DNA from 3 places in the Stenotrophomonas sp. 115C5 genome. Region 2 is predicted to be linked to each of the others. Evidence: predicted binding sites of a transcription regulator. Region 2 holds the regulator's gene; each other region holds the start of a gene.
What was found. The regulator FliA, encoded in region 2, starts transcription of late flagellar genes. The targets are predictions, from matches to a motif close to TAAAGTTTNNCNNNCNNNGGCCGATAA.
Positions count from the first base shown of each region.

Region 1: AC13FN_RS01765 (methyl-accepting chemotaxis protein) is a predicted target of FliA. The motif match lies at 5,003-5,029, and genes of this name have one in related genera.
Region 3: AC13FN_RS12225 (methyl-accepting chemotaxis protein) is a predicted target of FliA. The motif match lies at 2,575-2,601, and genes of this name have one in related genera.

Region 1 covers NZ_JBSPUQ010000001.1:371,172-378,268, reverse strand. The annotation lists gene mutS (DNA mismatch repair protein MutS) at 1-1,748, opposite strand, end outside; gene AC13FN_RS01780 (O-antigen ligase family protein) at 2,086-3,363, shown strand; gene AC13FN_RS01775 (glycosyltransferase) at 3,363-4,355, shown strand; gene AC13FN_RS01770 (barstar family protein) at 4,386-4,778, opposite strand; gene AC13FN_RS01765 (methyl-accepting chemotaxis protein) at 5,061-7,097, shown strand, end outside.
Region 2 covers NZ_JBSPUQ010000004.1:14,058-21,154, forward strand. The annotation lists gene AC13FN_RS06895 (flagellar motor protein) at 1-61, opposite strand, end outside; gene AC13FN_RS06900 (chemotaxis protein CheW) at 163-1,995, opposite strand; gene AC13FN_RS06905 (protein phosphatase CheZ) at 1,998-2,603, opposite strand; gene cheY (chemotaxis response regulator CheY) at 2,603-2,995, opposite strand; gene AC13FN_RS06915 (RNA polymerase sigma factor FliA) at 3,053-3,796, opposite strand; gene AC13FN_RS06920 (MinD/ParA family ATP-binding protein) at 3,793-4,680, opposite strand; gene flhF (flagellar biosynthesis GTPase FlhF) at 4,667-6,289, opposite strand; gene flhA (flagellar biosynthesis protein FlhA) at 6,435-7,097, opposite strand, start outside.
Region 3 covers NZ_JBSPUQ010000009.1:6,146-13,242, reverse strand. The annotation lists gene AC13FN_RS12245 (DUF4434 domain-containing protein) at 1-86, shown strand, start outside; gene AC13FN_RS12240 (MarR family winged helix-turn-helix transcriptional regulator) at 92-556, opposite strand; gene AC13FN_RS12235 (S41 family peptidase) at 607-1,518, shown strand; gene AC13FN_RS12230 (NAD-dependent epimerase/dehydratase family protein) at 1,617-2,510, shown strand; gene AC13FN_RS12225 (methyl-accepting chemotaxis protein) at 2,720-5,251, shown strand; gene AC13FN_RS12220 (DUF2628 domain-containing protein) at 5,330-5,716, opposite strand; gene AC13FN_RS12215 (hypothetical protein) at 5,930-6,094, shown strand; gene AC13FN_RS12210 (TonB-dependent receptor domain-containing protein) at 6,155-7,097, opposite strand, start outside.

The DNA of each region.
Region 1 (7,097 bases), on a different contig from region 2:
TGCTCACGTACCGCCTCGACCACCGGGTGGCGGCCGCGTTCGATCTTCAGGCACGGCTCGGCCTGCAGCTCCGGACGCGCCCAGTCCAGCGCCTGCGCGCGTTCGGCGAAGGCGGCCAGCACGTCCAGCTCGCTGAGCGCGGCAGCACACTGCTTCAGCGGCTCCAGCTGCCCGCCAAGGGTATCCAGCAGCTGTTCGTACAGGTACTTCTCGCGCGACAGCGAACGGTCGCGCGCGGACAGCACCTTGTCCTCGAACGCCTTCAGTTCTTCGGTGATGTAGCGCTCGGCATTGGTCAGCGTCTGGCGGCGGGTGTAGTGCACCGGCGCGCGGTCGGACTGGCCCTTGCTGATTTCGATGTAGTAGCCATGCACGCGGTTGTAGCCGACCTTCAGGGTGGCAATGCCGCTGCTTTCGCGCTCGCGCTGTTCCAGGTCGACCAGGAACTGGTCGGCGTGGGTGGACAGGCGGCGCAGTTCGTCCAGCTCTTCATCGAAGCCATCGGCCAGCACGCCGCCGTCGCTCAACTTCAGCGGCGGCATCTCGGCGATGGCGCTGGCCAGCAGCTGCGCGCACTCGTCGTGTTCGCCCAGCGCCGCATGCAGGGCCTGCAGGCGTGGTGAGTCCAGCGGGGCCAGCACGTCGCGCACCGCCGGCAGCAGGCCCAGGCCGTCGCGCAGGGTGGAAAAATCGCGCGGGCGCGCCGAGCGCAGCGCCACGCGGGTGAGGATGCGTTCCAGGTCGCCAAGGCGGCGGAACTGCTCGCGGATGTCGGCGTCGCTGCCGCGATCGATCAGGGTTTCCACCGCATGGTGGCGCTGTACCAGCACCTCGCGCAGGCGCAGCGGACGATGCAGCCAGCGCCGCAGCAGGCGACCGCCCATTGGCGTCACCGTGCTGTCGAGCACACCCAGCAGCGTATTGCGGGTGTCGCCATCAACACGCGTATCCAGTTCCAGATGGCGGCGTGTAGCGGCGTTCATCGCGATCGCCTCGCCGGCGGTTTCCATCGCGATCGAGGTCAGGTGCGGCAGGCGCTGCTTCTGGGTTTCCTCGACATAGCCAAGCAGGGCACCGGCCGCAGCGGTGGCGCGCGGCTTGTCATCGATGCCGAAACCGCTCAGATCATGCAGTTTGAAGAAGTTCAGCAGCTGGCGGCGGCCACTGTCGGCATCGAACAGCCACGGCGCGCGGCGACGCACGCCGGTACGCTGGCGCAGGAACTCCGGCCAGTTTTCTTCGTCGGGTACCAGCAGCTCGGCCGGCTCCAGCCGTGCCAGTTCGGCTTCCAGGGCGTCGTCGGTTTCCACTTCGTTGACCAGGAAGCGGCCGCCAGCCAGGTCGGCCCAGGCCAGGCCGTAGCCCTGCTTGCTGCGCGACAGGGCCATCAGCAGGGTGTCGCGGCGTTCATCCAGCAGCGCCTCGTCGGTGACGGTGCCGGGGGTGACGATGCGCACTACCTTGCGTTCGACCAGGCCCTTGGCCAGCGCCGGGTCGCCGATCTGTTCGCAGATCGCCACCGACTCGCCCAGTGCCACCAGCCGCGCCAGGTAGCCTTCATAGGCATGTACCGGCACGCCGGCCATCGGGATCGGTGCGCCCCCGGAGCTGCCGCGCTGGGTCAGGGTGATGTCGAGCAGGCGCGCCGCCTTGCGGGCGTCGTCATAGAACAGTTCGTAGAAGTCGCCCATGCGGAAGAACAGCAGCAGGTCCGGGTAATCGGACTTGGCCGCGAAGAACTGCTTCATCAGCGGGGTGTGTTCCTTGGACGCCTTGGCGTTGCTGGTGTTGTCTTTTGTATCAGTCACTTGGGGCGTTTCGCGTCTTGGCAGGGCGTCGGGGCGTGGCCACGCGCAGGCATGGCCGGAGAGATCGTTAGTGTAGCGACCTGGGGCGGTCGATGATCCCCGGCACCCGCGCCAGGCCCGAGGCTGTCCGTGCGCCAACGCCTGCGCCCCGGCGCGGGCACTTTGGTTGATTTCCCCAGGGGCCCACGGTAGTGTCAGCCCCGGCGATTTCCGCCAAGCGGCCTCCATGGAAACCGGGGCGACTCATCCCGGGCGGGCGTTGATGGAAAGAACAAGCATGACTGCAGCCTGCATGGCCGCCGAACCTCGTTACACCTGGCGTACCGTCCTGCTGAGCATCCTGGTCGCCATCGTTCCGCTTGCCGGCTCCGCACCCTACACCTTGCTGAAGGCGGTGCTACTGCTGGCCCTGCTGGTCACCGGCGTGGTTCTGATCCGCCGCCAGCCCGATGTCCGCCTGCGCTACCGCATCGCCCGGTTCATCGTGATCGTCTGCTTCCTGCGCCTGGCCTATGCCTTCTACAGCATCCTCTGGCACGGGCTGCGCTGGAACGAACTGGACCTGCCGGCACAGACACTGCTCTATCTGGGCACCGCTGCCGTGTTCGCCACTGCGCTGGACTGGCGCCTGATCTGGAAGACCTTCGCCCTGTCCACCCTGGTCTTCGGCGGGTCGTGCATCGTGCAGCACCACGTGATGGGCCTTGAACGCGCGCATGGTTTCAGTGGCGGCGAATGGACGGCCATCGAGTTCACCATGGTGACGCTGTGCATGGCGCTGTTCTCGGTCATCCGGTTGATCCAGCCCAATGTCCATCCGGCCGAACGCTGGCTGCACGGCGTGGCCATCGCCGTCGGCGTCTATGGTTCGATCCTGGCGCAGAGCCGCGGGCCGATCCTGGCGTTCATTCCCGCCATGCTGATGGTGATTGCGGTGCACGTCCGGCGCACCCGGCGCTGGCGGGGGGCACTGGCCTTTGTCGGTGCCCTGGTCATTGGCGTGGTCGGCGCCACCTCGGTGCTGAACCATGAGGTGATCCAGCGCTTCGGTGAAGTCAGTGGCGAGATCTCCGGTTTCAACCAGGAAAACGAGGTCGGCTCGGTCCGCGAGCGCATCGCCATGTGGGGCGTGGCGGTCGACGCCTTCGCCGAGCATCCCGTGGCGGGGGTGGGCCTGAACCAGTTCGGTACCTATGCACGTGAGGGCATCGCCCGCGGCGAGGTGTCCGAGTCGATCTTCCGCTACAACCACCCGCACAACGAGTACCTGGAAGCGGCGGTGACCGGTGGCGTGCCGTTGCTGCTGATCATGCTGCTGGTCTTCATCCTGCCCGGCATCCATTTCGTGCGACGTCTCGGCCACGCCGACGACATCACCGCGATGATCGCCACCGCCGGACTTGCCGTGGTCATCGTCTATGCGCTTTCGGCGTTCACGGACAACGTGTTCTACCGGGCGATGCCGCATTCGTTCTATTTCTACCTGGTGCTGGGTTTCATGCTGGCGACCGCCTTGCCGGCGCGTGACCTGCGCCGGCAAGGGAGTCCCTCCTGATGGCGCATATCCATCTGCTGGCTGCCGACAACCAGCGTGGCCTGTCCCATGACATCCAGGTGATCGAGCGCTCGTTGCAGCAGCTCGGGCACACGGTGACGGTCAGCCGCCTGGACGCGGTGCGCAATGGTGGTGCCTGGAAACTCCGCGGCATGCGCCTGCGCAGGCTGCTGGCCTCGTGGCTGAGCCTGGGGCGCACGCCGGCCCGGTTCGACATCAACATCTCGCTGGAACATGTCCGGCCGGCAAGCTTCGGACTGGCCAACGTCAATCTGTTGATCCCGAATCCGGAATGGGTGTCCGCACGCAGCCTGCGGATCTTGCCGCGGTTCGATGCGTTGCTGACCAAGACCGAAGAAGCCACGCGCATCTTCAACGCCCTGGGCATGCGCGCACTGGAGGTCGGTTTCTGCAGCCGTGACCGCTACGACCCGGCGGTGCCGCGCAGGCCGCGCAGCTTCCTGCATGCGGCCGGTACCAGCCGCATGAAGGGGACGGCTGCACTCGTCAATGTCTGGAAACGGCACCCCGAATGGCCTTTGCTGACCATCCTGCGCGGCGGCCCTTCGGACGAAGATGAGGGCGGTGCCGCGAACCTGAGGATCGTCCGCGAGCGGCTGCCCGACCAGGAGGTGCAGCGCCTGCAGAACGAACATGCGTTCCACCTGTGCCTGTCGCAGACCGAAGGCTGGGGCCATTACCTGGTGGAAGCGATGAGCTGCGGGGCGGTGGTGATCACCTGCGACGGCGCGCCGATGAATCAGATGATCGACGACAGCCGCGGCATCCTGGTTGCCGCGCACGAGGGCGAGCCCTGCCATCTGTCCAGGACCTGGCATGTGGATGAGAAGGCGCTGGAACAGGCCGTCGAGCGCGCGCTGGCGATGGATGAGTCCGAGTGGACCCGGCTGGGCGCCAATGCACGCGCATGGCACCTGGCCAGCGAGGTGGCGTTCCCGCGCCGTCTGGGCGAGGCCCTGGCCAAGCTCTGAGCAGATGTGGGGCTGGTCGCTGCAGCCCGCTCAGCCAGGCACCAGGGTGATCTGCGGATGGCGGCCGAAGATCTCCATGACGATCTCGAAGTAGGTCTGTCCCTGGCCAAGCGCCAGTGCCGTCAACTGAGCGTGGATGGCCGGACCGTTGAACCTGCCGCCCTGAGCGAGTTTCGACTGCAGCCAGGTGCGCGTGGTCTCGCGGCCCAGTGCATCGCGGCTGTGGGCGATGTCATGCCACACCACCGTGGCGGTGGCATGGCCTGCGAGAGCGCCGTAGCCGCCGTGAAGCAGGTCATCAAGCGCGTCCAGGCTTGCGCCCAGTTGCCAGTCTTCGTCGGCCATGAACACGCGATTGATTTCCACGTAGAGGCTGGCGATGTCGTTGATGGACGCGCCTTCGATGTGCAGGATCCGTGTCATCTGCAGACTGTAGCCCTCCCGGGCGGCAGTTGTGTACGGTGCAGATAATCCAGGACCGCTTTGGATGGGGCTGGCGTGATTATGGTGTTAAACCTGCGTGATTTTCATTGGGCGCTGGCGTGTCAGCGGTATTCGATAATGATATAGCGCCATTATCTGCCGCCTTGTTTTCTGACTGCCTGCACAGTTCCATATATTTGGATCGGTCCATATATAAAGTCCCGTAAAGTTTCCCTTCGCTGCGCCGCCATCGAACGTACGGCCACGATCAAGGGAATTGAGATGCTTGCCTTACGTAATCTCCGTGTGGGATCCCGGCTTGGCGCCGGCTTCGGTCTGCTGCTGCTGTTCATCATGGCCATCGTTGGCCTGGTGTTGTATGGAAATCAGCTGAAATCCGCCCAGTTCGAGAAAGTGGTGGACGTCAACATGGTGAAGATGCGGTTGTTGAATGACATGCTTGATACCAACAACGCGGTGCTGATGCATCGCCGCCTGATGGTGATCAAGCGGGGGGATGAGTTCGACAAGGATTACCAGCGTGCCCAGGAGTTGTCGCGGACCTATGACGGTATCTGGGCCAGGTACATCAAGATTCCGCGTGACGCTACCGGCGATACCCTGGTCGCGCGCATCGAGGCGGCCCGCAAGGCTACCGATGCATCAACCCAGCAACTGCATGAGCGCATGAAGGCGGGGGATTTTGATGGAGCAGCGAAGGAGCTGCTGGCCGAGCACGGTCTGGCAACGGCCTGGAATGAATCCATCTCGGCCCTGCTGCGCCACCAGGAAACACTGACCGAACGCAGCCGCGAAGAGTACCGCGCAACCGAATCGTGGACCGGCACGCTGTCGATCGCGTTCGGGGCACTGAGCCTGCTGCTGGGCACGTTGGCGGCCTGGGCGATCACCCGCAGCCTGACCCGTCCGCTGGAAGGCGCGGTGAAGCTGGCCGACGGCATTGCCAGTGGCCGCCTGGACAGCAGCATCGACGCCACCGGCAACGACGAGGTGACCCAGCTGCTGAAGTCGATGCAGCGCATGCAGGCACAGCTGCAGTCGGTGATGGCGGCGCAGGGCGAGCTGGCACGCCAGCACGATGCCGGCAGCCTCAGCTACCGCATGGACGAGAGCGCATTCCCCGGCGACTACGGGCGCATGGTGCATGAGACCAATGCGCTGGTTGGATCGCACGTGCAGGTACAGAACCGGCTGATCGAGGTGATGAAGCACTACGCACGCGGCGATCTGTCGGTGGACATGGACCCGCTGCCCGGCGAGAAGGCGGCGATCACCCAGGCGATGGACGAAACCAAGTCCAGCCTGTCGGCGATCAACAGCGAGATCCGCCGGCTGGCGACGGCGGCCGCGGCAGGCGACTTCAGCCTGCGCGGTGATGAAGATCGCTTCGCCTACGATTTCCGCGACATGGTGGCAGGGCTCAATCGCCTGATGCAGACCACCGACGAGAACCTGGTGCAGGTCTCGACCCTGCTGCAGGCCGTCTCGCGCGGCGACCTGACCGTGCGCATGCAGGGGGATTTCCACGGCGTGTTCGCGCGCATGCGTGATGACTGCAATGCCACCGTCGATCAGCTCAAGCAGATCGTGGGCCGTATCCAGGCCAGTGCTTCCAGCATCAACCTGGCAGCGGGCGAGATCGCCTCGGGCAACACCGACCTGTCGCGGCGTACCGAACAGCAGGCGGCGAACCTGGAAGAAACGGCAGCGTCGATGGAGGAACTGACCTCTACCGTGAAGCAGAACGCCGAGCACGCACGCCAGGCCAACCAGCTGGCCATCGGCGCGCATGGTGTTGCCTCGCAGGGCGGCGAGGTGGTCGGCCAGGTGGTCACCACGATGTCGGCCATCGAAGCCGCGTCGAGGAAGATCGCCGAGATCATTTCAGTCATCGATGGCATCGCCTTCCAGACCAATATCCTCGCGTTGAACGCGGCGGTCGAAGCTGCGCGTGCTGGCGAGCAGGGCAGAGGCTTTGCAGTGGTGGCCAGCGAAGTGCGTACGCTGGCGCAGCGCTCAGCGGGCGCGGCCAAGGAGATCAAGGGACTGATCGAGGATTCGGTCGGCAAGGTCGCCGACGGCTCGGCGCTGGTCCGCCAGGCCGGCACCACGATGGGCGAGATCGTGGCCTCGGTGCAGCGCGTGACCGACATCATGGCCGATATCTCTGCTGCCTCCCAGGAGCAGAGCTCGGGCATCGAGCAGGTCAACCAGGCGGTGGTGCAGATGGATGAGACCACCCAGCAGAATGCCGCGCTGGTCGAAGAAGCCAGTGCCGCAGCGCGCTCGATGGAGGAG
Region 2 (7,097 bases):
TGCTGCCACCGACCAGCGAGGCCAGGGCGAGAAAGAGTCCAATGAGGCTGAGTCTATCCATGGTTCCGGTATCGGCGTGTATGAATGGGACTTGAGACACCGGTAGATCGCGTACAGACGGTAGTCACAGTTTTCGGGTCGCCGGGCGACGCCCGGCGGGGGTCATCGCAGTCCGTCCACGTCCAGGATCAGGGCCATGCGACCATCGCCGATCAAGGTTGCACCTGCATAACCACGCAGGCCGCGCAGGGCTTTCGGCAGCGGCTTGATGACCACTTCCTCGCGCCCGCGCACCTGGTCCACGACCAGCCCGAAGCGCGCTTCGCCGGCCTGCAGCACCACGATGGTCAGCAGGGGCGAGGCGGCCGGCGTCACATCCAGCCACTGGCGCAGATCGACCAGCGGCAGGGTGTGCGAGCGGCGGTCGAGCACGGCACGGCCATCGAACCAGCCCAGCGACGTGCGCGGTGCGTGCAGCACTTCCATCACGCGCGCCAGCGGCAGCGCGTAGACGTCCTCGCCGGCCTGCACCAGCAGGGTTGGCAGGATCGCCAGGGTCAGCGGCACGCGGATCAGGAAGCGGCTGCCACGGCCCAGCTCCGACTGGATCTGGATCTGGCCGCTCAGTTCGCGGATGCGTGACTGCACCACGTCCATGCCGACGCCGCGGCCGGAGATGTCGGTGACCTGCTGCTTGGTCGAGAAGCCAGGCAGGAACACCAGGTGCAGGCATTCCTCGCTGCTCAGGCGCGCGGCCGCTTCCGGATCGATCAGGCCCTTCTCGCGTGCCTTGGCACGCAGCTTTTCGGGGTCGATGCCGGCGCCATCGTCCTGCACCTCGATGCTGACGTAGTCACCTTCCTGCTGCGCCGAAAGCCGCACGTGGCCCATCCGCGGCTTGCCCTGCGCCTCGCGCAGGTCGGGCATTTCCACGCCATGGTCGATGGCGTTGCGGACCAGGTGCACCAGCGGGTCGGCCAGCGCTTCGACCAGGTTGCGGTCGAGCTCGGTCTCGGCGCCGATCAGTTCCAGGTCCACTTCCTTCTTCAGCGAGCGGGCGACGTCGCGGGCCACCTTGGGGAAGCGGGAGAACACCTTGCCCACCGGCTGCATGCGGGTACGCATCACCGCCGACTGCAGGCGGGCCGTGGCGATGTCCAGTGTGGACACGGCGCGGTCCAGCTCTTCATCGCGCAGGCGTGCACGCAGGGTCTTGAGCCGATTGCGTGACAGCACCAGTTCGCCGATCAGGTTGACGATCGCGTCCAGGCGCTTGGTGTCTACGCGTACGGTATGTTCGGCCTCGGCCAACGGTTTGGCGGCCGGCTTTGCCACCGGTGCCGGTGTGGCGACCGGGCGCGGGGCTGCAACCGGCGCCGGTGCCACGGCGGCAGCAGGCTTGGTGCCCGGTGCGGCGCCACCGTGCAGCTGGTCGAGCAGGGCTTCGAACTCGTCTTCGCTGATCAGTCCGTCGTCGGCCTTCTTCGCCGGTGCGACCGCGGTCGGCGCGTTGCCACCATGCAGCTGGTCGAGCAGGGCCTCGAATTCGTCGTCGGTGATCAGGTCGCTGCCACCCGCGGCGGGTGCTGCTGCGGCGGCGGGTGCCGCCACGGCACCGCCGTGCACGTCGAACTGGGCGATCAGGTCCGGCGGCGCATAGCCCGGCTCGGTGCCGGAGGAAACTGCATCCAGCATCGACTGCAGGTAGTCCAGCGATTGCTGGGCCGCGTCGAAGTGATGGGCCTGCAGCACTGCCTGGCCGGCACGCGCGGCGCCCAGCGCTTCTTCAGCGGCATGGCACAGCTCCACCATGGCGGTGACGCCGAGGAAGCCGGCGCCGCCCTTGAGCGTGTGATAGCCGCGGAACACCGCGTTGAGCTGATCGCTGTCCTGCGGTGCCTGCTCCAGCGACACCAGCTGTTCGCCGAGGCGATCCAGGATTTCCTGTGCCTCGATGATGAAATCGGCAGTGATGTCGTCGGATACCGCGCTCATGCTTACAGCCCCAGATCCGACAACAGGTCGTCGGCGTCGTTCTGCGAGACCGCGTGGCGGTCCAGTCCCTTCAGTGCCGGCCCGGCCAGTTCCGGGTCGGAGCGATGCTGTTCCGGCGGCAGGCCGAGCGCGCCGAAGCCTTCGTGCACGCGGCGGACGATGCCGACCACGCGACGGATGATCTGCCCGGTCAGGTCCTGGTAGCTCTGGGTCAGGGCGATCTCGGTCAGGTTGTGGCGGATGCGCTCGAGCTGCGCGTCCTGGCCCGGCTGCAGGCCTTCGGCGCGCAGCTGTTCGGTCAGGTTGCGGCATTCCTCGGCCAGGTCCAGGGTGCGGTGCGTGGCCTGTTCGGTCATCGCCACCACGTGGTCCAGGCGCGCGCAGGCATCGTCCAGCTCGCCGGCTTCGCTCGGCACGGTCGGCAGTTCACCCAGCGCCTGTCCCAGCTCGCGGGCCAGCCGCGAAAGACCGCTCATCATCGGCTGCGTGCGCAGCGCGACCAGTCCGTCGATGCGTTGCCGCCAGGCGGCTTCGTCACCGGACTCCAGCGCGTCCAAGGCCTCCTGCAGGCGCAGGGCGAGGGCGTTCTTGTCGACCGTGGTATCCATCAGGCGCTGGCCGCCAGGCGTTCGAAGATCTTGCCCAGCTTCTCTTCCAGCGTCTGCGCGGTGAACGGCTTGATGATGTAGCCGTTCACGCCGCTCTGGGCGGCTTCGATGATCTGCTCGCGCTTGGCTTCGGCGGTGACCATCAGCACCGGCAGCGTCTTCAGCTTGGCGTCGGCGCGGATCGCCTTCAGCAGCTCGATGCCGGTCATCACCGGCATGTTCCAGTCGGTCACCACGAAATCGAACGGCTGGCTCTGCAGCAGCGACAGCGCGGCATGCCCGTCCTCGGCTTCGGCGGTATTGGTGAAGCCCAGATCGCCCAGCAGGTTCTTGACGATTCGACGCATGGTCGAGAAGTCGTCGACGATCAGGATGCGCATGTTCTTGTTCAAAGCAGAATTCCTTTGTTGTTCATTCCGGACGGCCGGGGGCAGCCGCCTCGGGGATGTTCATTCTTCGAGGCCGGCGTCGGCGGCCTCGAACAGCTTCAGCCGGCCACGCAGGCGCAGTACCGCCTGGCCGTGGATCTGGCAGACCCGCGACTCGCTCACACCGAGCACCGCGCCGATCTCCTTCAGGTTCAGTTCCTGCTCGTAGTACAGCGAGAGCACCAGCTGTTCGCGCTCGGGCAGGTGGCCGATGGCCTTGCCCAGCTCGCGACCGAACTCGCCGCGCTCCAGCACCTGCTGCGGGGTTGGGCCGCCCTGGGCTACGGTGTCCAGCTCGCCCTGGTCCTCGATGCGCGATTCAAGGCTCAGTACCTGGCCACGGGCAGCGTCTTCCATCAGCCGCAGGTACTCGGGCAATGGCATCTCCATCGCGGCGGCCACTTCGGTGGCGCTGGCGGCACGGCCACTGCTCTGTTCCAGGCGGCGGATGGTGGCGGCGGCATCACGTGCACGGCGGTGCACCGAGCGCGGCACCCAGTCGCCACGGCGGATCTCATCGATCATCGAGCCGCGGATGCGGATCGAGGCGTAGGTCTCGAACGAAGCACCCTGGTCGGCGTCATAGCTGCGCGAGGCTTCGATCAGCCCCATCATGCCGGCCTGGATCAGGTCGTCGACCTCGACGCTTGCCGGCAGGCGTGCGGCCAGGTGGTGGGCGATGCGCCGCACCAGGTCCGAATGCTGGGCGATGACCTCGTTGGCCGCCGTGCGCTGGACTTCCCGGTACTGGGCTGCGCCTTTCATGCGGCCACCCCGCGCTGCTTGAGGATACGCTCGAGGAAGAACTCGACGCCGCCACGCGGTTCGGTCGGCGCCTGCCAGCGTGCGGTGCGGCGGGCAATCTCGGTGATCGCCAGCGCGGCCGGGCTGGACGGGTAGGCCTTCACCACCGGCTGCTGGCGCTGCACCGACAGACGCAGCCAGTCATCCTGCGGCACGCAGCCCAGGTAGTTCAGCGAGACATCGGCAAGGAACTTCTCGCACACGCGGGTCAGCTTCTCGTACAGCACGCGGCCTTCGTTGGGGTCGCGTACCATGTTGGCAACCACCTGGATGCGGTCCACGCCGCGCTCGCGCGACAGCACCTTGATCAGCGCGTAGGCGTCGGTGATCGAGGCCGGCTCGTCACAGACCACCACCACGGTGTCCTGCGCGGCCTGGCAGAAGGTCAGCACGCCATCGGTGATGCCGGCGGCGGTGTCGACCACCATGATGTCCAGTTCGCGTTCCAGCTCGGAGAATACGTTGACCAGGCCGACGTGCTCGGCCGGGGCCAGTTCGGCCATGTGGCGGCGGCCAGATGCGGCCGGGACCACCAGCACGCCGTTCGGGCCTTCGACGATGACGTCATCCAGCGTGCAGCGGCCGGCGACCAGGTCTGCCAGGGTAAAGGTGGGGTTCAGGCCCAGGATCACGTCGATGTTGGCCAGGCCGAGGTCGGCGTCCAGCAGCAGCGTGCGCTTGCCCATGCCAGCCAGCGCCACGGCCAGGTTGGCCGAAACGTTGGTCTTGCCCACGCCGCCCTTGCCGCCAGTGACGGCAATGGTGCGCACAGGGCCGAGCGGCTCGCTGCGGGTGGCCGACAGCGGGAAGGTCTTGGTCAGCTTGGCGTACTCACGCGACGGCATGGTTCAACTCCGGGTTGCAGGGCATATCGGCCGCGCGGCGCAAATCTTCAAGGCGAAGTACGAGATTGGCTGCACTGGCCCGGTGCAGGTCCTCCGGAACGTCCTGGCCATCGGTCACCCAGGTGATCGGCAGGGCGTGGTCCACGGCCACCGACAGGGCATTGCCGAAGCGGCCGGTCTCGTCCAGCTTGCTCAGTACCAGGCCCTGCAGGTTGGCAGCGCCGAAGCGGCGGACCACCTCGTCCATGTCGCCGAAGCTGGTATTGGCCGGCAGCACCAGCAGCGTGCGGACCTGGCGGGCGGCGCGCAGCCACTGCAGCTGGGCGGCCAGTGCGCGGTCGCGCGGGCCCAGGCCGGCGGTGTCGATCAGTACCAGCTTGTAGTCCTTCAGGCGTTCCAGCAGCTGGTCCAGGTCGGTGCCGCTGTTGGCCTCGTGCACCGCGATGCCGAGCTGGCGGCCGTAGCCGTACAGCTGCTCGCGGGCACCGATGCGGGTGGTGTCGGTGGTGACCAGGGCCACATCACGCGGCGCGTGCTTCTCGGCGAAGCGCGAGGCCAGCTTGGCGATGGTGGTGGTCTTGCCGGCGCCGGTCGGGCCAACCAGGGCGATCACGCCACCTTCCTCCAGCGGGTCGACCGGGGCGATCGGCAGCTTGCGCGAGATCAGCCCCAGCATCAGGCCGCGGCCGCGGTGAGCCTCGGTCTCCAGCGGGATCTGCATGGCCACGTCGCGGGCCAGGCCGGCGTCGAAGCCGTACTCGTCCATCAGGTCCAGCGCAGTAGCGCGCACCGGGCAGCCGCGCAGGCGCTCGTCGGTGAAGCGGTTCATTTCGCGCTCGATCACATGGCGCATGCCGGCCACTTCCTGGCGCAGCTGGCGGATCTCGGCGTCGTCCTGGGCAACCACGGTCAGCGTCGGTGCCGGGGCCAGTACCGGTGCCGGGCTGGTTTCGTCACTGGCTTCAGCCGGTGCCGGTTCGCTGGCGGTGATCCCGGGCTGCACATCAGCCACAGCAGCGGTCGGCAGCGGTGGCGGCTGCACAGCCGGTGCCGGGCTTTCGTGATGCGCCTCGTGCGGCGGATCGATCTGGAAGTGGGCGCGGTTGGCCGGCACAGCGTTGGCAGGTGCCGGTGCAACGGAGGCTTCAGCGTACGGAGCGAAGATCTGTTCCGGCAGCGCCGGTTCGTTGACGGCGGCGCGCGCCAGGGTGGCGGCAAAGCCAGTGCTGCCACGGGTCGGCACGATCTCGTCGGCGCTGTCCAGGGTGCGGCCGGTGGCACCAACGGCCGCACGGGCGAGGGCGGCCACGGCCGAGGTGGTGGCGGCGACCGGTTCCGGCGCCGGGGTGCTGCTGCGGCGGCGGGTGACGGCGGCGATCACCGCGTCGGCGGCGGTGCGCGGCTTGGGCGCCGGCGGCGGAGCGACGTCACGGCGCGAGGCTTCCAGTGCACGCTGCACGGCGCTCTCGTCATAGTTCGCGGCGGCGACGATCTCGATGCCTTCCTCGATCCGGCGGTTGGACAGGATCACGGCGTCAGGACCATGTTCCTTGCGCACCAGGTTCATGGCCGAGCGCATGTCGGCGGCGACGAATCGTTTGATTTTCATGCTGTGGTCACGGGACGAAGACGGCGGGGTGGCGGTCGGAGAACTCGGGTGGTCGGTGGTCTGCACGGTGCGGGTTCCCCTTGGTATCTGTCTGTTGCGTTGGTTCGAAAGTGGTGTCTGTTTTCTGGCGCATCGGAGAGCGGTGTCAGCTGATCGTTCCGACCAGCTTCAGGCGCTTGTCCTCCGGCACCTCGCTGTACGCCAGGACCGACAGCGACGGAACGCTGTGGCGGACCAGGCGCGCCAGCGCGGCGCGCACCGGGCCCGGTACCAGCACGACTGCCGGCTCGTTTCGCGCTTCCTGCTTGCTGACACATTCGGCCAGGCTCTGGTGCAGTCGCTCAGCGAGTCCGGGTTCCAGCGCGGCGCCGTTGCCCTGCGTGGACTCCTGCAAGACACGTTCCAATTGCGGGTTGAGGGTGAACACCGGCAGCTCCGCCGACATTCCGGCGATCTCCTGCACGATGAAGCGGCCCAGTGCGGTGCGCACGGCGGCGGTCAGCACAGCCGGGTCCTGGCTGTTCGGCGCGTGTTCGACCAGGGCTTCGGCGATCTTGCGCAGCTGGCGGATCGGAATGCGCTCGACCAGCAGGTTCTGCAGCACGCGCACCACCGCCGACAGCGGCAGAGCCTTTGGCGTCAGATCTTCGACGAGCTTGGGCGCGCTCTTGGCCAGGTTGGCCAGCAGGTGCTGCACTTCCTCGTGGCCGAGCAGTTCAGGTGCGTGTTCGCGGATCAGGTGCGAGAGGTGGGTAGCGACCACGGTGGCCGGGTCGACCACGGTGTAGCCCAGCGTTTCGGCCTGGGC
Region 3 (7,097 bases), on a different contig from region 2:
CCGCGCAGTGCCGCACGCTGGAGCTGCGGTTGGCCAATGGCAGCTGGACCTTCCTCAGCGAGATCGAGATCGCGGCCGAGCAGTAACGACCTCAGTGTTGACGTGCGTCGTGCAGTCGCTGTGCGAACGGCCGCTGCTCAAGCGCCTGCAGTGCGTCGCGCAGCACCTGCTCCAACGGTTGTCCAAGATCGGCATCGAGGCTGCGCGCCGCGCGTGCCGTGGCCTGCCACTGCGCCTGCAGCGCCGGCAGCGCCTGCAGTGCGCGCGGGCTCAATTGCAGGATGCGCTCACGGCTGTCTTCACCGACCGCAGCGTGCAGCCAGCCGTCGCGCACCATTGCTGAAACCGTCTGGCTGAGTGCCGAATGGCTGAGCCCGCAGGCCAGTGCGAGGTCCTTGATGCGGCAGGGGCCTTGCGCCATCAGCGTGCGCAGCACCGGGGTGTAGCGCGGGCGGTAGTCCAGTTTCAGGTCGCGGTAGGCCTGTTCGACCGCCGGGTCGAGCTGGTCGAGCAGGGCCCGCAGCAGCGTTCCCAGGGTGGCGTGTTGGAGATCCATGCTGGCGATGATATATAAGCACTTACATATCATCAACATGGGGTGCGGTCATGGCGGTTTCGTGGATGCTGGGCGCGCTGCTGGCGGCGTCCTGCCCGGTCCAGGACGCGGTGCTGCAGGCGGCGGCCACGGCGATACAGGCGCAGTACCTGGACGTGGCCGAAGGCGCGCGCATTGCCGAGGCAGTGCGCGGCTGGTCCGCCCAGCAGCGCTATGCGGACAGCTGCGCGGACCCGAAGGCGTTCAGCGCACGCCTGAACCAGGATCTGGACGTGTTCGATGGTCACTTCCATGTCGAGCGCGTGGATGCCAGCGCCGGCCAGGACGACTGGCTGATGGCCTGGCGCGCGGATGCACGCAGCAATGGCGCGGGCGTGCGCGAGGTGCGGGTGCTGGAAGGCAACATCGGCTACCTGCGCCTGAGCACCTTCTATCCGCTCGATCTGGCCCGGCCGAAGCTGGCCGCGGCCTTCACCCTGCTGGCCGACACCGATGGGCTGGTGCTCGATCTGCGCCAGAACGGTGGTGGTGATGACGGCAGTGCGGACCTGCTGGTGCGGACCCTGCTGGCGGCGGAGATCACCCAGGTGCAGTCACTGCAACAACGTGGCCAACGCAGTCCGGTACCGTTGCCACCGGCGAGCCTGGGGCTGTACCTGAAGCCGCTGGTGGTGCTGATCGACCGCCGCACCGGCTCGGCCGCCGAATTCGTCGCGTACTCGCTGCAGGCGCAGGGGCGGGCACGTGTCGTTGGGAGTCGAAGTGGCGGCGCGGCACATATGTTCGATGATCCTGTGCTGCTGCCGGAGGGCTATCAGATCAGCATTCCCGACCGGCAGCCGATCAACCTTCGTACCGGAACCAACTGGGAACGTACCGGGGTCACGCCTGATGCGGCAGGCGGTGACGATCCGCTGTTCGTCGCCCGGAAGCTGCTGGCCCGATCGGCATCGCCAAAATGAACGCACAATTGCAACCGCACCCTATCGCAGACGACATGCAGCGTGCCTAGAATCGAAGCATCCCGGTAGTTCCCGGGCGCTTCGAGTGAATGGACTCAATGAAGATTCTGTTGACCGGCAGTTCCGGGCGGATCGGGCGTGCGATCTTCGGCGCGCTGGCGGCGGCCCACGAAGTGGTGGGGCTGGATCGCAGCCCATTTGCCACCACCCGCATCATTGCCGATGTCACCGATCGTCAGGCCGTGACGCGGGCGGTGCAGGGCGTCGATGCGGTGATCCATACCGCCGCCCTGCACGCACCCCATGTCGGCCTGGTGCCGGATGCGGTATTCCAGCAGATCAATGTGGAGGCGACCGCACACCTGTTGCAGGCTGCCCGCGAGGCCGGTGCACGCCGCTTCGTGCTGACCAGCACCACGGCCCTGTATGGCCATGCGGTGGTGGCGGGCGGATGCCGCTGGATCGATGAAGATACCGAGCCGTTGCCGCGCACGATCTACCATCGCAGCAAGCTGCAGGCAGAGGCGTTGGCCGAAGCCGCCGTGGCACCGGGCTTCAGCGTGCGCGTGCTGCGCATGGCCCGCTGCTTCCCCGAGCCACCGGAGCGGATGGCGATGTTCCGCCTGCACCGCGGCATCGACGCGCGCGACGTGGCCAGTGCACATGCCGCGCTGCTGCACGATGAGGGCGCCGCCTTCGCACGCTACATTGCCTGCGCACCGACACCGTTCCTGCGCGAGGATTGCCTGGAACTGGCGACCCAGCCCCGTCGGGTGCTGGCCCGCCGCGCCCCGCAGCTGCTGGCCGAGTTCGAGCGCCGTGGCTGGCCGCTGCCGTTGAGCATCGACCGCGTCTACGACAGTGCACTGATGCGCAGCACACTGGGCTGGCAGCCGCGCTTCGGCCCGGACGACGTGCTGCAGCAGTACGCGGCTGGCAGCATCGAAGTGCTGCCTCGGGCGCAGTGGATCAAGGATCGGGTTGCCGAGTAGGACGGAACGGGGCGGGTTCCTGACCCGACCCTGAGCAGGTTCAGGAATGTGCAGGCGGAGCGCCTCAACCTCGTTCGCAGGCGGCCGCTAACCCGGTGCGCTTCCTGCGCCGGGCGGGTCCCGGCGGCCGGTGGCCTGCGCGACGGATCGCGCACCTGCGCGGTGCCCTCGCGGTGCCGGTCGTTCTGAACTGCCTTGCGGACCCTTCCATGCCTTCTCCCCGTTCCGCCGCTGCCCGCCGCCCGGGCAGCATTGCCCACAAGCTGATGCTGGGCACCGCTGCGATCGCGCTGCTGTGCTTCGGCCTGACCGCGTTCCTGATCTACCGCCAGGCCAGCGCCAGCCTGATCGATGCCTCGCGCCAGACCATGGCCAGCGAAGCCACCGCCGAAGCCCGCCAGGTCGCCGCCGACCTGGGCACGGCGTTCGCCAGCAACGATGCCATGGTCGAAGCCGTGCTCGCCCAGCGTGCGCGGGGTGACGCGCCTGATCGCGCCAGCCTGGCGGCCGTGCTCGGTGAGCAGCTGCGTACCCACCCGGAATGGCTGGGCAAGAGCACCATGTGGGAGGCCGACGCCTTCGATGGCAAGGATGCCGAGTTCGCCAATACCGAGATGCACGATGCCAGCGGCCGCTACATGAGCTACTGGGCCTGGCATGACGGCAAGCCGCAGCAGTCGACCATGACCGACTACACCGAAGCCGCTGACGGCTCGGCCGACTGGTACGTGGTGCCCAGCCGCGACAAGCTGCCCAAGGTCAGTGAACCTTATGCCTACGACATCGCCGGCCAGCAGGTGCTGATGAGTACGCTGAGCACTCCGATCATCGAGAACGGCACGTTCCTCGGTGTATTCACCGTCGATTTCTCGCTGGCGGCGCTGCAGAAGCACCTGGCCACGCTGAAGCCGATGGGCGCCGGGCGCGTCGAACTGCTCTCGCCGAACGGCGTGGTGCTGGCCTCGGCGAACGCCGCCGAGATCGGCAAGCCGCGCAACGACGCATTGACCCGCAGCATGCTGGCCGACATCGCCGCCGACCGCCGGTTCGAAGCCTTCACTCCGGATGCGGCAGGCAACGTGCGCGTGTACGTGCCGCTGCGCGTGGGCGATGCGCCGCAGCGCTTCGCGCTGGGCGTGGTGATGCCACACGCGGTGATCGTGGCCGAGGCGCGCCAGCTGCTGTGGTTGACCCTGCTGGTTGGCGTGGTGGCCGCGCTGACACTGAGTGCCGGTGTCTATGTGCTGCTGCGCCGGTTGGCGATCCGCCCACTGGCCGAAGCCGTGCGCGTGGCCGGCGACGTCGCCGCAGGCAAGCTGGACAGCACCCTGCCGGCACGCAGCAACGACGAAGTGGGCCGCCTGCTGGATGCGATGCAGGGCATGCGGGGTCAGCTGCAGTCGGTGATGGCGGCGCAGGCGGAGATGGCGCGTCGCCATGACGCCGGCGAAATCAGCTACCGCATGGACGCCGCGGCGTTCCCGGGCGAGTACGGCCGGATGGTGGCCGACAGCAACCAGCTGGTGGCCTCCAGCAACGCCGTCACCCAGCGCCTGGTCGACGTGATGCAGCGTTATGCGGTGGGTGACCTGAGCGTGGACATGGAAGCGCTGCCGGGCGAGAAGGCGGTGTTCACCGCTGCGATGGCCACCACCAAGAGCAACCTGGCGGCGATCAACGATCAGATCCAGCAGCTGGCCGCCGCCGCCGCCGCCGGCGATTTCGCGGTACGCGGCGACACGCTGCGTTTCGACCACGACTTCCGCCGCATGGTGGAAACCCTCAATACCATGATGCAGGTCAGCGACCACAACCTGGCCGAGCTGTCGACGCTGCTGCGCGCGATCGCCGCAGGCGATCTCAGCGCGCGCATGCAGGGCGACTTCCACGGTGTGTTCGCGGTGATGCGCGACGATGCCAACAGCACCGTGCAGCAGCTGACCCAGATCGTCGGCCAGATCCAGCAGTCGGCGGCCAGCATCCGCCTGGCGGCGGGTGAGATTGCCGCGGGCAACAGTGACCTGTCGCGCCGTACCGAGCAGCAGGCAGCGAACCTGGAAGAGACCGCGGCCTCGATGGAGGAGCTGACCTCCACGGTGCGCCAGAATGCCGATCACGCGCTGCAGGCCAACACCCTGGCCGGCTCCGCAGCGGGTGTGGCCAGCGAAGGCGGGCAGGTGGTCAGCCAGGTGGTGCAGACCATGGAGCAGATCGAGGCCTCGTCGCAGCGCATTGCGGAGATCATTTCGGTGATCGACGGCATCGCGTTCCAGACCAACATCCTGGCGTTGAACGCGGCGGTGGAAGCGGCGCGTGCCGGCGAACAGGGCCGTGGATTCGCCGTGGTCGCCAGCGAAGTACGCGCGCTGGCGCAGCGCTCGGCGGGCGCGGCCAAGGAGATCAAGGAACTGATCGACGCCTCGGTGGCGCAGGTCGGTGCCGGTGCGCAGCTGGTGCACGGCGCGGGCCGCACCATGCAGGAGATCGTGGGTCAGGTCGGTCGGGTCAACGAGATCATGGCCGAGATCTCGGCGGCCTCCCGCGAGCAGTCGGCGGGTATCGAGCAGGTCAACCAGGCCGTGGTGCAGATGGACGAAACCACCCAGCAGAACGCCGCGCTGGTGGAGGAAGCCAGTGCCGCCGCGCGTGCGATGGAAGAACAGGCCGAGCAGCTGGCGGTGGCGGTCTCGCGCTTCCGTCTGCACGCCGAACCGGCAGCCGTGGCACGCCGCGCGGCCTGACCCCGCAAACGAAGACGCCCGGCGGGGGCCGGGCGTCGATTGCATCCTTGCCGCGCATCCGTGCGCAGTTCTGAGGGCTCAGAACATGCCTTCAAACGGGTTCCAGCTGGCGCGTCCTTCCACCTTCTCCAGGTAATAGCTGTAGTTGGTGCTGGAGGCGACCAGCAGGTTCATGGCGATGAACAGCATCCGCCCCACGACGTCCGGAAGGAACATGGAGACGATGGCCAGCACGATGTTGATGCCGATCAGCACCAGTGCCTTGCGCCACATGCCCAGGATCAACAGGTAGATGGCGCCGAAGAACAGCGCAAAGAAGTTCAGGTTGATCTTCAGGCGGTCACCGAAGGACAGCGCCTTCCAGGCCTGCTTGAAGCCGGGATTCTTGGGGGCGCCGTGCTGGCGGAAGAAGTTGAAGCGGAACTGCCACTTCGGGCTGAACTGGGACAGGTCAGTGGTATTCATGGGAAACATCCCTGTTGGAAAACGTTTTCATGATAGGACAAGTCCTATTCAGGATCCAAGCTCCGGCGTCAAAAATGTGACGCCTGCCGTGTTCCACGTGGTGTGGCGGGGCGCCGCTCCGTCACCCATCCGCCTTGTTTTTAGGATAGGGTGCGCAGTTCCGCTGCCGCCCCTGCTGGATCTGGGTGGCAGCGGGATGTCCATGGAGGTTGCATGACCACACCTGCTACACCGGAAAACGCACCGGGACCGGTGCTCCTGCCGACACCTGAAGTGGTGCAGGCACAACAACTGCTCGCACGCCAGCAACTGGCGGTAGCGATGGACCGTGCACGCACGGCCGCTACGCAGAACGCGGCCGCGCTGGAAAGCGAGTAATCCGCAACACCGCCGATCGCGCTGGCGTGCTGCCAGCGCGATCGCGGCGCGCGCCGCCGGTCAGAACCGCGCGGTCATGCTCATGAAGTAGCTGCGCCCGGCCACGAAGTAGTCGGTGGAGCCTTCGGCATACAGCTTCTTGTCGGCGAGGTTGCTGACGCCGCCACGCAGGGTCAGTACCTCGTTGACGTTCCAGGCCGCAGTCAGGTCGTACAACGTGTAGGCCTTGAGGAAGGTCGTCGCCGTGCCGGTCTGCTTGCCGGTGTACTGCGCCGACAGACTGCTGGAAAACACCGTACTGGGCGTCCAGTCCAGCGACGAATAGCCAGAGAATTCCGGGGTATCGATCAGGTTGCGGCCGGTGGTCAGGTTCTTGGCTTCCTTCATCCAGGTCGCCGAGGTGCGCCAGCGCCAGTGCTCGCCGAAGCGGAAATTGAGGTTGCCTTCCATGCCGCTGGTGCGTGCGCGCTGCACGTTGCTCATGCGCGTCCACCAGATGCCGTTGAACTTGCCCAGGGGCGCGTACTCGATCTTGTTCCTGAAGTCGGTATGGAAGTAGGTCAGGCCCGCATCGACCAGGTCGTTGTCGAAGCTGATGCCGATCTCGCGGTTGGTGCTGGTTTCCGGATCCAGGTCCGGGTTGCCGGCCATGTAGCAGCCACCGCGGGTATAACCCAACGGGATCAGCGAGGTGCAGCCTCGGCCGCCGGACTGGGTGGCGGCGGTCGCCGAATTCTCGGTCAGGCTGGGTGCGCGGAAGCCTTTGGAAACGCCACCGCGGATGGTCCATTGCTCGGCCGGGTGCCAGACCAGGTAGGCACGCGGGCTGACGTGGCCGCCGAACTTCTCATGGTGGTCCAGGCGTGCGCCCAGAGTCAGCGCCAGGGTGCGGTGCAGCTTCAGCTCGTCTTCGACGAACAGGGCCCAGGTATCCACTTCCAGATCGGAGCCGCTGACGGCATTGCCGGCATAGTCGATCGGCGCGCGGCCGATGGTGTCGGTG